2 regions of the Caballeronia sp. SL2Y3 genome follow, and region 2 is predicted to be linked to the other one. Evidence: riboswitches for the same ligand, from Rfam matches in the RefSeq annotation. Region 2 holds a riboswitch; the other holds the start of a gene.
What was found. A riboswitch is a leader RNA that binds a small molecule or an ion and turns the genes downstream of it on or off. The one in region 2 is predicted to bind cobalamin.

Region 1: it holds a riboswitch for cobalamin, as region 2 does, so the genes downstream of both, LDZ26_RS02880 (TonB-dependent receptor domain-containing protein) here and cobG (precorrin-3B synthase) in region 2, are expected to answer to the same signal.

The regions. Positions count from the first base shown of each region.
Region 1 is NZ_CP084260.1:605,445-613,282, reverse strand. It holds gene LDZ26_RS02900 (adenosylcobinamide-GDP ribazoletransferase) at 1-43, opposite strand, end outside; gene cobT (nicotinate-nucleotide--dimethylbenzimidazole phosphoribosyltransferase) at 45-1,097, opposite strand; gene LDZ26_RS02890 (ABC transporter ATP-binding protein) at 1,110-1,889, opposite strand; gene LDZ26_RS02885 (FecCD family ABC transporter permease) at 1,886-2,884, opposite strand; gene LDZ26_RS02880 (TonB-dependent receptor domain-containing protein) at 2,920-4,791, opposite strand; cobalamin riboswitch at 4,875-5,170, opposite strand; gene LDZ26_RS02875 (ATPase) at 5,432-5,821, shown strand; gene LDZ26_RS02870 (cell division protein ZapA) at 5,818-6,132, shown strand; RNA gene ssrS (6S RNA) at 6,251-6,433, shown strand; gene LDZ26_RS02860 (EVE domain-containing protein) at 6,525-6,983, shown strand; gene LDZ26_RS02855 (SIMPL domain-containing protein) at 7,063-7,788, shown strand.
Region 2 is NZ_CP084261.1:560,143-567,980, forward strand. It holds gene LDZ26_RS15860 (ATP-binding protein) at 1-610, shown strand, start outside; gene LDZ26_RS15865 (VWA domain-containing protein) at 724-1,293, shown strand; gene cobJ (precorrin-3B C(17)-methyltransferase) at 1,272-2,915, opposite strand; gene LDZ26_RS15875 (precorrin-2 C(20)-methyltransferase) at 2,912-3,637, opposite strand; gene LDZ26_RS15880 (precorrin-8X methylmutase) at 3,637-4,263, opposite strand; gene cobG (precorrin-3B synthase) at 4,256-5,470, opposite strand; cobalamin riboswitch at 5,621-5,809, opposite strand; gene cbiE (precorrin-6y C5,15-methyltransferase (decarboxylating) subunit CbiE) at 5,894-7,102, shown strand; gene LDZ26_RS15895 (cobalt-precorrin-5B (C(1))-methyltransferase) at 7,124-7,838, shown strand, end outside.

The DNA.
Region 1 (7,838 bases), on a different replicon from region 2:
GCGCCGTGAAGAAATAGCGCAGTTCGTCGAGCGGCCGGTTCATGTCAGGCTTGTTTGTTCGAGACGCCCGCTGCATCGAAGCTCGCCATTTCGTCGACGAAAGCCACGGCCGCGCGCAAGATAGGCAGCGCGAGCGCCGCGCCCGTGCCTTCGCCGAGACGCATGTCGAGTTGCAAGAGCGGCGCGGCGTCCAGATGCGCGAGCATGCGCTGATGCCCCGCTTCGTTCGATGCATGCGCGAACACGCAGTACTCGCGCACGTCCGGCGCGATCCGCGACGCGACGAGCAGCGCGGACGTCGCGATGAAGCCGTCGACGAGAATGGTCATGCGCGCTTCTGCCGCCGCGAGATACGCGCCCGTCATCATCGCTATTTCGAAGCCGCCGAACGTGGCGAGCGTGTCGATCGCGTTGCCGCTCGCCGCATGCGATGCGAGCGCGCGCCCGAGCACATCGCGTTTATGCGCGAGGCCGCGATCGTCGAGACCCGTGCCGCGGCCGACGCATTCGTCGATAGGCAGCGCGCACAAGCGGCTCATCAGACACGCCGCCGCCGACGTGTTCGCGATGCCCATTTCGCCGAAGCCGATCACGTTCGTCCCGAGCGACGCGTGATGGCGCACACGCGACGCGCCCCGCGCGATGCCTTCGAGCGCCGTCTCGCGCGACATCGCCGCTTGCCGCGCGAAGTTGCGCGTGCCGAGACCGAGCGACAGCCGCTCGTAGCCGTGATCGACCGGAATGGGCGTCGCCACGCCCGCATCGACCACTTCGAGCGCCATGCCGACCGAGCGCGACAACGCGTTGATCGCCGCGCCGCCCGCCAGGAAATTCGCGACCATCTGCGCCGTCACTTCCTGCGGATACGGACTCACGCCTTCGGCCGCGATGCCGTGATCGCCCGCGAACACGATCATCGCGGGACGCTCGATGCGCGGCTTCGTCGTCTGCTGGATCAAACCCATTTGCAGCGCGAGCGTTTCGAGCCGGCCGAGGCTGCCGGGCGGCTTCGTCTTCATGTCGATGATGCGGCGCAGCTCCGGTTCGATGCTGCGGTCGAGCGGGCAAGGCTTCGGCAGCGCGTGAGCAGTGGACATCGGCGTTCCTCGTCAGAAAGGGTGAAGCGAAGGCACGAGCGCTTCGTGCTCGCCATCGCGGATCAGGACCAGCGGATAGCCGAACGCCGCGCTCGCGCGCGCGGGCGTCAGCACGTCGGCGACGGGACCGACATGCGCGCCGCCCTTGCCGTCGAGCAAGAGCGCGTGCGTGGCGAAGCGGCGCGCAAGATTCAGGTCATGGCACGAAAAGACGATCGCGCGTCCCTCGTCGCGCGCGGCGGCGGCGAGCGCATGCAGGCAGTCGATCTGATGATGCAGGTCCAGATGCGCGAGCGGTTCGTCGAGCAGCAAGAGCGGCGCTTGCTGGCATAGCGCGGCGGCAAGCGCCACGCGCTGCCTTTCGCCGCCCGAGAGCGTGAGCACGTCGCGCGAAGCCAGGTCTGCGAGACCGAGCGCCGCGAGCGCGGCATGCGCGGCGGCGCGGTCGTCTTCGCTTTCCCAGCCCCAGCCCGTCAGATACGGAAAGCGGTTGAGCAGCACGGTGTCGAGCACGGTTGCGCTGAAGGCGTCGTGCGTGCTTTGCGGCATCAGCGCGCGTTCCCGGGCGAGGTCCGCCGCGCGCCACGACGCAAGCGCGCGGCCGCCGAGCGTGATCGCGCCCGACGCCGGCTTCGCGATTCCCGCGAGCACGCCGATGAGCGTGGTCTTGCCCGCGCCGTTCGGCCCGGCGATACACCACACTTCGCCCGCCGCGATGGTCGCAGAAAGGCCATCGACGAGCGTTCGGGCGCCCGCGCGCAAGGCGAGGTTATCGACAGAGAGCGGCTTCATCGCGGCCTTCGCAGCAGCATCCACAGGAACATGGGCACGCCGATCAGCGCCGTGACGACGCCCACCGGCAACTGCGCCGGCGCGATGACCGTCCGCGCGGCGAGGTCCGCGCTCATCACGGCGAGGCCGCCCGCGAGCGCGGCGGCGGGCACGAGCATGCGCTGGTCGTTGCCGAACGCGAGCCGCAGCAGATGCGGCACCACGAGCCCGACGAAGCCGATGGTCCCCGCCGTAGTCACCGCTGCCGCCGCCGCGAGCGATGCCACCAGATACACGCGCAGCCGCACGCGTTCCACCGGCACGCCGAGCGAACGCGCGGTGGCTTCGCCGCGCAACAGCACGTTCAACTGCGGCGCGCACGGCACGATCAACGCGAGCGCCACGCCGAGCGCGATCATCGCGGGCCACGGCGTCGATGCGCCGTTGAGGTCGCCGGTCAGCCAGAAGACCATGCCGCGCAGCCGGTTCTCGGGCGCCACGCTGAGTATCAGCGTGATGAGCGCGCCCCAGCCCGCCGCGACCACGACGCCCGTGAGCAAGAGCCGTGGCGATGCGTCCTGTTCGCCGTGCCACATGTGCGTGCGCGCAAGTCCGAGCACCAGCACGATGGATGCGAGCGCGCCCGCGCACGCGGCGAGATCGACGCCCCACCACGGCATCGACGCGAGCATCGCGGAAAGAGCGAACGCCGCCGCGCCGCCGGACACGCCGAGCACGTACGGTTCAGCGAGCGGATTGCGCAGCAGCACTTGCAGCAGCGCCCCGGCGAGCGCGAGCAGCGCGCCCGATGCGAAGCCCGCGAGCGCGCGCGGCAATCGCAGGTTCAGCACGATTTCATCGGCGATATCGGGCGTGGCCGCGTGCGCGTGCAGCAGCGCGGCGATGGCGCGCGTCGGCGGCAGCGCGACGCTTCCGAGCGCGAGCGACGCCGCCAGCACGACGACGACCGCCGCGCCCAACGCGAGCCAGATCGCGGCGGCGCGGCCTGCGTGCATCGCCTTCATCGGACGGCGCGCGTCAGCGGCGTGGCTCACGACGGATGCCAGCCGATCGTGACGTAAGCGCCGCGACGCGGCGTGTTGTACGAGTAAGCCAGTTCATAGTTGCGGTCGAACAGGTTGTCGATGCGCGCATTCACGTACCACGACTTCGTGATGTCGTATTGCGCGGACAGATTGACGACGCCGTAGCCCGCGAGCGTCGAATCGTAATCGCTGCGCGCGCCGCTCACGATCCACTCGCCGCCCACGCGCCAGCGCCCGATCGACCGATGCGCCGACAGCGACGCGAAGCGCCGCGCGCGACGCGTCAACTCTTCGTGATTCGTCTCGTCGACGGGATTCTGGAACGTCACGCTCGCGCGCACGTCCGTTGCGCCCACGTGTCCCGCCCACGATCCCTCGACGCCCTGCACCTTCGCGCGCCCCACGTTCTGCGCGGTATAGAAGCCGCTGCTGTCGCCCACGTAGTCGATCAGATTCGAATAGCGCGTCTCGAATGCCGTCACGCGCATCACGCCGATCTTGTCCGATGCGTACTGCAACGCGGCCTCGGCCGAATGGCTGCGCTCCGGCTGTATCGACGGATTGCCGCTGAACGGATAGTAGAGATCGTCGAAGCTCGGCGCGCGAAACGACGCCGCGTAGCTCGCGCTCGCGCGCCAGTGCGAATCGAAGTTGTACGCGTAGCCCAGATAGTAGCTGTTCGCGCCGCCGAAGTCGGAATACTGGTCGCGGCGCACGTTGGCCTGCACTTCGCTCGGACCGAAGCGGCCGACATAGCCCGCGAAAACGGAGTTCACATGCCGGTCGGGCGCGCTGAACTGGTCCGAATCGAGCGACTGGTCGAGGTGCTCGTAGCCGAACACGAGCTTGTGCGCGTCTGTGAGCCGAAAGTCGTTCTGCCACAGATACTGATGATTCTCCGAGTCGAAGCGGCTCGTATAGACGCCGTTCTTCTCGATGTTCGCGCGGTCTTGCCCCTGCGCGACGGTGAAGTGCGTCGTCCAGTTGTCGGTGAGCTTGCCGTTCGCGAACACCGACGCCGAGCGCACGCGATCATGCGATTCGTTGAGATCGGTCGGCACGCCGTAGGGATCGTCGAAGCTGTTCACGCCGTTCGATTGCAGGAAGCGCACGCCCGCGTCCCACTTGTCGCTGAACTTGTGGCGCAGCGTCGCGGCGACGCTTTCGTTCAGATAACCGTTCGCGTTCGGATTCGCGCCGGGCGCGCGCGCGGGATCGATCGACGAAAAGCCGTCGGTCTTCTCGCGCGACACGTTCAGGCTGAACGTGGTGCGGCCCTCGGCATCGAGCGCGCCGTCGACGCCCGCCGATTGCCGTTGCGTGTGATAGCTGCCGTATTCGGCTTCGAAGTGAAAGCGCGGCGGATGTGCTTCGCCCTCCTTCGTGAAAATCTGCACGACGCCGCCGATCGCGTTCGATCCATACAGCGCCGACACATTGCCATTGACCACTTCGACGCGGCCGGTCTGATCGAGCATCAATTGCGACAACTGCGCCGCGCCCAGAGAGACGGATTCGACGCGCACGCCGTCGATCAGCACGAGCGATTGCGTCGACGACGCGCCGCGTATGAAGACGCCCGAGGTCGCGCCGGGCCCGCCGTTGCGCGTGATCTGCACGCCGGGCGCGAGCGCGATGAGTCCGAGCACATCGTCCGCATTGCTGTCGGCGATGTCTTGCGCGTCGAAGAGCGTCGCCTGCGGGATGGAATCGGCGAGCGGTTGCGCGCCGCGCGTCGCCGTGACGACGACGGGCGCGAGTGTCTGCGACGGAGAATCGGAATCGGCGTGCGCGGCCTGGACAAGCGGCGCACTCGCGGCGGCGCACATCACGACGCGCGCCGCGCGACGAATGAGGCCGGACGAAGGCAAGACCATGTGGATGCGTTCCCGTTGGAGACTGGCGCGTGCCCCGCTCCCCGCGAGGTCTGTGCGCGACGCACGCGCCGTCTTGCGAAGCATCGGCGCGCTGGACGATTGGCCGGTATCCGGGCTGGCGACGCATCGTCCCGCCTTCCCGCGCTTCGAAGCGCAGTGGCGCCGACACGTTTCTTGCAGTCGCGTCTCCAATGGCAAACGACCACGGAGCAACACGGAGAAACGCGCGAGGGACGACTTGCAACTTGCGTTGCGGTCGCTTACCGTTGCGGGGGCAGCACAGGTTGGCGAGCCGCGCGAGGCGAGACGACGCTTCCTGTTTCCCGTTTGACTGCGCCGCAAGAAAGGCGGCGCGAGCACCAAAAGTGCGGCAAGTGTAGGAGCGCGCATGGGGGCCGTCAAGAAGGCGCGCGGCGCCTCACCGCGAGGTCTGGACAACGAGCAAGCGACGAGCAAGCGACGAGCAAGCGACGAGCGAGCATCGTCAGCCGCGCATCCGGGTGCGTCACGCGCGGACATTCCACACATGAATACGCGGCGATGCGCGCAAGATCGCGTGTTGTTACGTCTCGAAACGAGACAATTATCGGAAGCGCCTTTGAACCGCGCTAAAATGCCAGGTCTTTAGAGGACGCAGCACATGCTCAACGAACTCGAATCACTGTCAGGGAACATCGGCCGGCTGATCAAGATCAGCGAGCGCCACAATCAGGCGCGTCTCGCGCTCGAAGCACAAATGGAACAGCTGCGCGCCGATTACGCCAGCGTTCAGGCCGAACTCGCGCAGGTTCGCCAGGAGCGCGACGCGCTGCAAGGCGAACGGGATTCGCTGTCCGCGAAGATCGACGACGCGCAAGTGCGCCTCAACGCGATCCTCGAAAAGCTGCCGCGCGGCAAAGCGCATCATGCCGAGAGCGACAATCAGCTCGATCTTCTGAACGCCGAAGCCAGCGCGTCGCGCGAAGCGCAGCACGAACATGCGCACGCGGAAGAAGTGCACGGCGAGCATCATCAAGGAGAGAAGGCATGACGACCACGCAGATCGAAGTATCCATTCTCGGCCAGCAGTATCGCCTCGCGTGCTCGCCGGAAACCGAAGCCGCTCTGCGCGAAGCCGTGGCCCGCGTCGATGCCGAAATGAACAAGGTCCGCAACGCAAGCAGCGTGCGCGGCACGGACCGCATCGCGGTAATGGCCGCGCTTTCGTTGGCGTCCGAATTGCTCAAGCTGCAGGAAAGCGTGCGCCACGGCGAAGCGTTCCCGGCCGAGGAAATCCGCCGCACCATGCATTCGATGAACGAGCAGCTCGGCGCTGTCATTGCGCAATATGAAGCGCACTGAGCGAAGCGCACTGACGGTCATGCGCTGACCTAATCAGCGTCGCGATATCCATCAAAAAAAGATACCGCGAGAAACGCGGGCAAACGCTGCAAGGACCAAACGTTTGGTGTACAGTGAGGTCTCCCTGCCTGGTACGCCAAGGTCATATATTCCTTGAACCAATGCTACATTGGCACGGTTGCGGAACGTTGCAGCACGGGCGCGCGCGTCACTCTGTCTGATGTACCCGAAGTGTTGCTTACCGCGACCAATCTTGAACCCAGGTTCAGGATGCCGGCCTAGCGGCTGAGGCGGGGACCTTATTTACGAAGCACGAACGGCATCGGTTCTTACCGGTGCCGTTTTCATTTGCATCGCCCAAAACCGCACGCACACTCCTTCACGCCGAAATCATGCGCTACTGGCTGATGAAGTCCGAACCGGACGAAGCGAGCATCGATCATCTCGCGCACGCGCCCAAGAAGACGCTGCCGTGGACCGGCGTGCGCAACTATCAGGCGCGCAACTTCATGCGCGACCAGATGAAGATCGGCGACGGCGTGCTCTTCTACCATTCGAGTTGCCCCGAGCCCGGTATCGCGGGAATCGCGAAGGTCTGCTCGACGGCGCATCCCGATCCCACGCAGTTCGATCCCGAAAGCGCCTACTACGATCCCAAGTCCAAGCAGGACACGCCGCGCTGGATGCTCGTGGATGTGAGATTCGTGAAGAAGACGCGGCTCATTGCGCTCGCCGAACTTCGTGAGCACGCGGAGCTCGCCGGCATGCAAGTGCTCGCGCGCGGCAACCGGCTGTCGATCACGCCTGTCACCGAGGACGAGTGGCGCTTTATTACCGAACGCCTCGTCTAGAGCAGGAACTAAGGGCTGCAGGCCGACGCCTAAGTGCGGTCGCGAATCACGCGACGCCTTGCGTTGGAGCCCTTCGATGATGAACAAGAAAACCGCCGCCGCCCTCGCCCTCGCGATGTCGGGCGCCACTCTCGCCTATTCCGCCTCGGCCGCCGCGCAGACGGTCATCGCCAATCCGCAGCCCGCGGGCGTGCTCTCGCTCTCGGCGCAGGCGAGCGCGCAAGTGCCGCAGGATGTCGTCACCATCACGCTCTTTTACGAGCAGGAAGCCGCCGATCCGTCATCGCTCACCGCGACGCTCAATCAGCGCGCCGAAGCCGCACTGCGCGAAGCGAAGGGTGTGGATGGCGTGACCGCGAAGAGCGGCTCGTTCACCGTGTATCCGTCGACCGACCGCGACGGCAAGATTTCCGCGTGGCGCGGGCGCACGGAGGTCGTGCTCGAATCGCACGACTTCGCGGCGGCCTCGAAGCTCGCGGGCAAGATGAGTTCGTCGATGCAGGTCGGCAACGTCACGTTCTCGCTGTCGCCGGAAGCGCAGCGCGCCGCGGAGCAGAAGCTCTCGACGCAGGCCATCGATTCGTTCCGCAAGCAGGCGCAAGCCGCCTCGCAGGCGTTCGGCTACAGCAGCTATTCGATTCGCGAGGTGAACGTCGGGCATAGCGGCGTGGCGCCGCGCCCGGTGATGATGATGCAGTCGCGCGCCATGGGCGCCGACGCCAAGATGGCCGCGCCGATGGCGCTCGAAGCCGGCACCACGACCGTGACCGTCGATGTGTCCGGCTCGGTGCAGATGGGCCGCTGATCGAGCGAGCTCAAGCTAACCCAAGCGGGACCGCAAGCGCGGCCCCGCGC
Region 2 (7,838 bases):
CGGCATATCGCATCGGCATGACGCGCGGTTCGTGCTGATCGGCACCATGAATCCGGAAGAGGGGGAACTGCGCCCGCAATTGCTGGATCGCTTCGGGCTTGCCGTCGAACTCGCGAACTGCTTCGACGCTAATGTGCGCCAGCGGATCGTCAAGGCAAGACTCGCATTCGATTCGGACGCCGAAGCATTTCGCGCACAGCACGCGGATAATCAGGCGGCGCTCGCCGAACGCATCGAAGCGGCGCGCGCGGCGCTCGATGAGTTCGATTTCGATGACGTCGTGCATGCGCACGTGAGCGAGCTGTGCATTGCGGCCAACGTCGACGGCCTGCGAGCCGATCTCGTGATGCTGCGCGCGGCGCGTGCGCTCGCGGCGCTCGAAGGCGCGGAATACGTCGAAACGAAGCATGTCGATTGCGTGGCCGACGCGGTATTGCGGCATCGCCGGCGCGAGCATGAAGCGTCGTCTCGTGAATCAACGCGTGAATCATCGCGGCCGGAAGCAAGCGCCAATTCCGCGCAAGGCGGCGATTGGGGTTACATGCCGCCGGAGCCCGTCGGTATCGCTAAGGTCAAGCAGGTCAGGCCGCTCGCCGCAAAAAAAGCCTGAGCCATCGAAGGCCCGACGCCGATGCGAACGCGCATCGTCTTCGATGGCAGGAGGCGCGTTCGCGTGGGCGGGAACATGCGCGTGAAGGGCTCGCTACTGCATCGGTCGACTGGATGGCGACACTGCGCGCCAAACGCAATGCTCGCTTCGATGCCGGTCACTTGCGCTATCGACGTGGCCAAGGCGAAGCATCCGCGCTGCATTGCTTCGTGCTCGATTGCTCCGGCTCGATGCTCGGCGGCGAACGTCTTGCGCGCGCGAAGGGCTTGCTGATCGCGTTGTTCGACCGCGCGTATCGGGAACGTGCGGAGGTCGCGCTGGTGTGCTTCGGCGGGGGACGCGCTGAAGTGCGTCGTCAACCCGGAACGGCGCATTGGTTCAATGACCGCTGGATTGCGCCGATTGGCGGCGGAGGCGGCACGCCACTCACGCTTGGGTTAGCGACGGCATCGACGGTGCTGGCGCGGGCCGCGCGTCGCAAGCCTTCGCAACGCCGCTGGTTGTGGCTGTTGAGCGATGGACGCACGAACGAACGGCCCGCAGCGCCCCCGCTGGCCGACCGTATCGTCGTGGTGGATTTCGAGGAAGGACGCGTGCGGGTCGGCGCGGCGCACGCGCTCGCGCTCGACTGGCGCGCGCAGCACATACCCGCCGAATCGCTTCAATACGAGCGAGGCGTATAAACCCATTCGCCGTCGCCGATCACGCGCGTCTTCGACGACCCGACGATCACCATCGTTCGCATATCGACGAGACCGCCGTGCAATTCGCCGAGCGTCACGACACGCATCGTTTCCGCTGGACGTCCCACGTCGCGGCCGAGCACGACGGGCGTCGCCGCGTCGCGATGCTCGCGCACGATGTCGATTGCGCGATCAAACTGCCAGGGTCGCGCCTTCGATAGCGGGTTATAGAACGCCATCACGAGATCCGCTTCGCTTGCATGCCGAATGCGATGCTCGATCACGTCCCAGGGCTTGAGGTTGTCGGAGAGCGACAGCACGCAGAAGTCATGGCCGAGCGGCGCGCCCGCGCGCGCGGCCGTTGCGAGCGATGCGGATACGCCCGGCACGATAGCGAGTTTCACGGCGGCCCATCCGGCATGCGTCGCGCGTCCTTCGTCGAGCGCTTCGAGTACGGCGGCAGCCATCGCGAAGACGCCGGGATCGCCCGACGATACGATCACGACCTTTCGCCCTTCGCTCGCGAGTTCGAACGCATGGCGTGCGCGCTGCAACTCCTCGCGGTTGTCGGTCATGTGAATGCGCTGCTCTGCGCGAAAGGGGCCGGCCATGCGCACGTACGTCTCGTAGCCGAGAACGTCCTGCGCGGAATCGAGTGCAACTCTTGCGGCAGGCGTCATCAAGTCTGCGCTGCCGGGACCGAGTCCGATGACCGTCAACGTGCCGCGCGCGCGACCGATGGACTCGACATCTATCGGCGCTTCGGCCACGCTCAGCGCGATTCCGTGCGCACGAAGCGCGTCATGGGGCGGCGGTTCGTTGCTGAAGCGAAGCGGCACGTCGAGCGCGTTGGCAGCATCGCTGAGCGCATCGAACGTCGTGCTTTCTGTCGTTGCGACCAGCGCGACCAGTGCAAGCGGCGACAGTCCGTGTTCGCGCAATGCATGCCGAACGCGATCAGCGATCGCATCGTCCGGCGCATCGATCCACGCGGCCACGCAACGCGGATGAATCACGAGACTGCGCTCATCGTTCATCACATGCGGCGTGACGCGCACTGCAAGGCGCGCGTCTTGAGCGCGAGGCAAGTCGGCGTGATCGAGCCACGGTGCATGACCTTCTATGCGCGTCGTTTCGCCCGCGAGCAAGTCGGACACGAAGCGCTTGCCACGCTCCATATCCGCCAGCGCGTAGCCATCGGGCGGAGCAAGCAGGCACATGCCGAAGCGAAGTTCGCCGCTCGTCGTGATCGCGGGCGTGACATCGAGCGCCGCGGCGATCTCGCGCGCCAGCACATTCACGCCGCTCGTGCCGCCGAGCAGCGGCACGACGGCGCTGCCATCCTGCGCGACCGCGAGCACCGGCGGCTCCGCGCCTTTGTTCGTGAGACAAGGCGCGAGCGAGCGAATCACGATGCCTGCCGCGCACAGCGCGACGATAGGCGTGGCGGCAAGATAAAGCGCTCGCACGTGCGCGCCGAAATCGTCGTAGGCAATATCGGCATGGGTGCGATTGGCGAGACCATGCACGAGCGACCCGGGATAACGCGCCTGAATGCGGCGCGCGACAGGAAGCGCGCTTTCGCCGAGCACGACGATCGCGACTGATGACGCCGCGTTCATGCCTGCCATTTCTTCCCCGGCACGACGAGCAGCGAGAAATAGGGCGACGCCATCGGATCCACTTCATCGAGCGGCACGATCCGTTGATTCGCCATCGTCGCGCGTTCGACATAAAGCGCGCGCTTGTCCAGCCCCAGATCGGTGAGCACGCGCCGCACCTTGTCGAAGTTGCGGCCGAGCTTCATCACGACGGCTGCATCCGATGCTTCGAGCTTGCACTTCAACTCGTCTTCCGGCAGCACGCCGGACAGCACGCAGAGACTCTGATTGCGATAAACGAGCGGCACGCCGAGCACGGACACGCCGCCCAGCATCGAACATACGCCGGGCACGACATGCGCATCGAAACGTCCGGCGAGACGGTCGTGCAGATACATGTACGACCCGTAGAAGAAGGGATCGCCTTCGCAGATCACTGCCACATCGCGGCCCGCTTCGAGATGATCGGCAATGGCGAGCGCGGCTTCATCGTAGAACGCGCTGATGATCGTCTCGTAGCACAGCGGCGGTTCTAGCACTTCGGTCGTCACCGGATACACGAGCGGCAGGCGTGTCTGCGCGTCGTCGAGATGCGCTTCGATGATGCCGAACGCGTTGCCCTTCTTGCCCTTCGCGACGAAATACGCGACCACCGGCGCAGACTTCAGAAGCCGCAGCGCTTTCACGGTGATGAGTTCGGGGTCGCCCGGACCGACGCCGAGACCATACAGGCGTCCGCTCATTATTCGTTCTCCGAAGCAAGTGCGTTCACTGCGGCGGCGGCCATCGCGCTGCCGCCGCGTCGTCCGTGTAATGCGACGAAGGGCACGCCGCGGCTGTCGGCTGCGAGCATCGCCTTCGATTCGGCAGCGCCGATAAAGCCGACCGGGAACCCGAGAATGAGCGCGGGCTTCGGCGCGCCGGCATCGAGCATGTCGAGCAGATGAAAGAGCGCGGTGGGCGCGTTGCCTATCGCGACGACCGCGCCTTGCAGATGCGGCCGCCATAGTTCGAGCGCAGCGGCAGAACGCGTGTTGCGCATGGCGCGGGCGCGCTCGGGCACGGACGGATCGCCGAGCGTGCAGATGATGCGGTTATCGGCCGGAAGACGCGCCTCGGTAATGCCGTGCGCGACCATGCGGGCATCGCAGAGTATCGGCGCGCCGGCTGCGAGGGCCGTGCGGCCCGCGTCGCCCGCGCCGGGAGAGAAGCGCAGATCGTCGACGATATCCACCATGCCGCACGCGTGAATCAGCCGCACGGCGAGCTTTTCGAGGTCGCGCGGAATCGCGCTCAGGTTCGCTTCGGCGCGGATCGTCGCGAAGGACTGGCGATAAATCTCGGCGCCGTCGCGGATATAGTCAAGCATCGGCATGGCTCCGGGCGAGCCACGCGGCCGCCTCTTCGATGGATACGTTTGGTGCGACGAGGCGCGCGTCGACATGCAAGTCATAGCGTCCGGTCGACACCGCAATCAATGTGTTCGCGACGGGATGCGCGGCGGCGCACGAGCGTTCGCAGCCGCTTATATGCACATCGTCGTGTACAGGCAGCAGCGCGGCGAGGCGGTGAGCGTCGGCTTTGGTATCGGCGCGACTCTTCGCGCAGCCCGGCGAACCGGCGCACGCGATGAGGCGTGCAAGCGGATCGTCTGCGCGCGTGATAAGCCCGAGCGCGTTCATGCGGTCGAGCACGTGTTCCGTATCTCGCGGCATCACGTCAGGCATGAGCACGCCTTGCCAGGGCGTCATCAAGAGCCGGCCTTGCGCGTGCGTCGAAGCAAGATCGGCGAGCGCGTCGAGCGTGGCGGCGTCGAGCCGTCCGAGTTGCGTCTGCGCGCCGACATGCCAGTTTGCGCCATTCGGCATCGGATGCGCGCCGAAGCGCAGCGCGTCGTTGACAGGCGCGCGACGCCAGGCAGTGTCGACGGGATCGAACGAAAGCATCGCGAGAAAACGCGTCACGCCGATTCGCGCGAGCAACTCACGCATGCGATGCTCGTCGTTCGAAGCGAGCGCAACGAACGCGCGCAGCGCCGCGATCACGAAGTCCACGACATGCTCGCGCGCGATGCTGCCGAGCGCGGGCGAGTCGCTATCACGGTGCGGGATCGCACCAGCGAAGCCGAACGCGTAACGCGTGCCGTCGTCGAGCGCGGAAAGCCAGAGATCGTGCGCATGATCGAGCATCGCGAGCCGTTCGCCGCCGTCGAGTTGCAGCGCGAACTTCGGCGACAACGCGTGCAGCGCGGCATCGCCCTGCATGGCGGTGACGATGGCGGCGGCAAGGCCGCGCGTGGCGTCGCTCGCGAGCGGACTCAGCATCACGTTGCGCAAGTCGTCGCCGCCTTCAGTGTGCGGACCGAGGCCCGCGTTCAGCGCGATATCGACGAGTTCCGCGTGGGCATCGTCACGAATGCCGCGCAGTTGCAGATTCGCGCGATTGGTCAGCTCGATGACGCCCGAGCCGCACTGTACGGCCGCCCGCGCGACGGCATGCGCCGCGTGCGCGCGGAGTTCGCCGCCTGCAAGACGGAGGCGCGCGAGCCCGCCGTCGCGCGCCTGCACGATGCGCATGAGGCCGGGACAAGCCGAGGGCCGCGGTGTCGGAAAAGAAGCGTTCAAAAGCGTGACCGGTGCGATTCTCGCTTCGGGCGATGCCACCGGTACACCCCGCCCGGACGGCGTCGCGCGAATATTGCGTGTAAAGCGTGCTGAGCGTGTATAGCTTGGAAAGCGTGAGTCGGCAGGTCTCTTGGCTGGCAGGTCTGCGCCCGCGCCGGCCTTCCCGGTATAAACCAGTGGCAGTGGAGCGCGGACTCGCTGCGTACAATTGCGGGGGCAGCCACAGTTTCGCTGTGTTCCCTGTTAGGCCCGCGGGTTGAACCGTTGGGCACCGACGTACCGATGTATTATGCCCGCTTTTATCGACCATCAGAACGCTTCGTGCCCGGTATCGTCGCATGAAGCGCGTCGCGAACCGCAAGGAGGGCACGTCTCATGTCGAGCTGGCTGACCGTGATAGGCATCGGCGAGGACGGCTGGCAGGGCCTGAGCCGCGCGGCGCGACGCGCGCTTGTCGAGGCCGGCGCGATACACGGCGGCGAGCGTCATCTCGCGCTCTTGCCTGCGCGTATACCCGCGCGCCGCGTGCCGTGGCCGAGCCCGTTTTCTCTCGATGCCGTGCTCGCCGAGCGCACGCGCGGCACGCCCGTATGCGTGCTCGCGAGCGGCGACCCCATGTTCTTCGGCGTCGGCGCGACGCTCGCTCGCGAGCTTTCCGTCGACGAGATGCGCGTGATTCCCGCGCCTTCGTCGCTGTCGCTCGCCGCTGCCCGTTTGCAGTGGGCGTTGCAGGACGCGCGCTGCGTGTCGCTTGTCGGGCGGCCCGTTGCTTCGCTGCTTGCGCATGTGTTTCGCGGCGAGCGCCTGCTTGTCCTGAGCGCGGACGGCGCGACGCCCGCTGCCATCGCTTCGCTCTTGACGGCGCATGGATTCGGCCCGAGCCGCATGACGGTCTTCGAGCATCTCGGCGGCGCGAACGAACGCCGCATCGACGAGCGCGCGGACGACTGGCGCGAGCCCTTCGTGGCGTCGCTCAATCTCGTGGCCATCGAATGCCGCACGCATGCGGGCCATGCCGGTCCGCCGCTCACGCCCGGCCTGCCCGACGACGCGTATCGTCACGACGGCCAGTTGACCAAGCGCGATGTGCGTGCCGTCACGCTCGCGCGCCTTGCGCCGCAGCCGCGCGAACTGCTGTGGGACGTGGGCGCGGGCTGCGGGTCGATCGGCATCGAATGGATGCGCGCGCATGTGTCCTGCCGCGCCATCGCCATCGAAGCGAACGAGGGCCGGCAGCGTCTGATCGAACATAACCGCGATGCGCTCGGCGTGCCCGCGCTTCAGCTCGTCAAGGGCGAGGCGCCCGCCGCACTCGCTGGCCTTCCCGCGCCCGACGTCGTGTTCATCGGCGGCGGCGTGACCGTGCCGGGCGTGCTCGATATGTGCTGGTCGCGGCTGCGTCAGGGTGGCCGGCTGGTTGCGAACGCGGTCACGCTGCAAAGCGAAGCCGCGCTCGTCGACTGGCGCGCGCGGCATGGCGGTGAACTCCTGCGCATCGGCGTGGCGCTCGCGGAGCCGCTCGGCGGCTTCGATACCTGGCGGCAAGCGTTGCCCATCACGCTGCTCTGCGCAAGCAAGCCTTGACCGCATTCGACGCTCATCAACATGCGTGACGAGACACCGGAACAACCCGCGCCGCTCAGAAGCGGCTACACGACCGGAAGCTGCGCGACCGCGACGAGCCTCGCCGCCGCGCGTCTGTTGCTGACCGGGCAGGCGAGCGATCGCGCGGAGATCGTGTTGCCCAAGGGCCAGCGCGTCACGATGAAGCTCGAATTCTGCCGCGCGGTCGACGGCATGCGCGATGCGGCGGAAGCGGGCGTCATCAAGGATGCAGGCGACGATCCAGATGTGACGCACGGCGCGCTCGTGTTTGCGCGCGTGCGTCTCTCGGCGGATACGGGCGTGCGCTTTCACGCCGGACCGGGCGTGGGCACGGTGACGCGAGCGGGCCTCGCGCTTGCCATCGGCGATCCGGCCATCAACCCCGTGCCGCGCAAGATGATGACCGAGCATCTTCTCGCGCTCGCGCCACTCGCGGACTATGCGGGCGGCTTCGATGTGACGATAGGCGTCGAGCATGGCGAAGCGCTCGCGCAAAAGACGATGAACCCGCGGCTCGGCATCGTGGGCGGCTTGTCGATACTCGGCACCACGGGCATCGTCCGGCCGTTTTCGTGTTCGGCGTATATCGCCTCGATTCATCAGGGCATCGACGTGGCGCGCGCGAACGGCGTGCGGCATATCGCGGCCTGCACCGGCAATCAGAGCGAAGACGCGATGCGCGCGCGCTACGGCTTGCCGGATATCGCGTTGATCC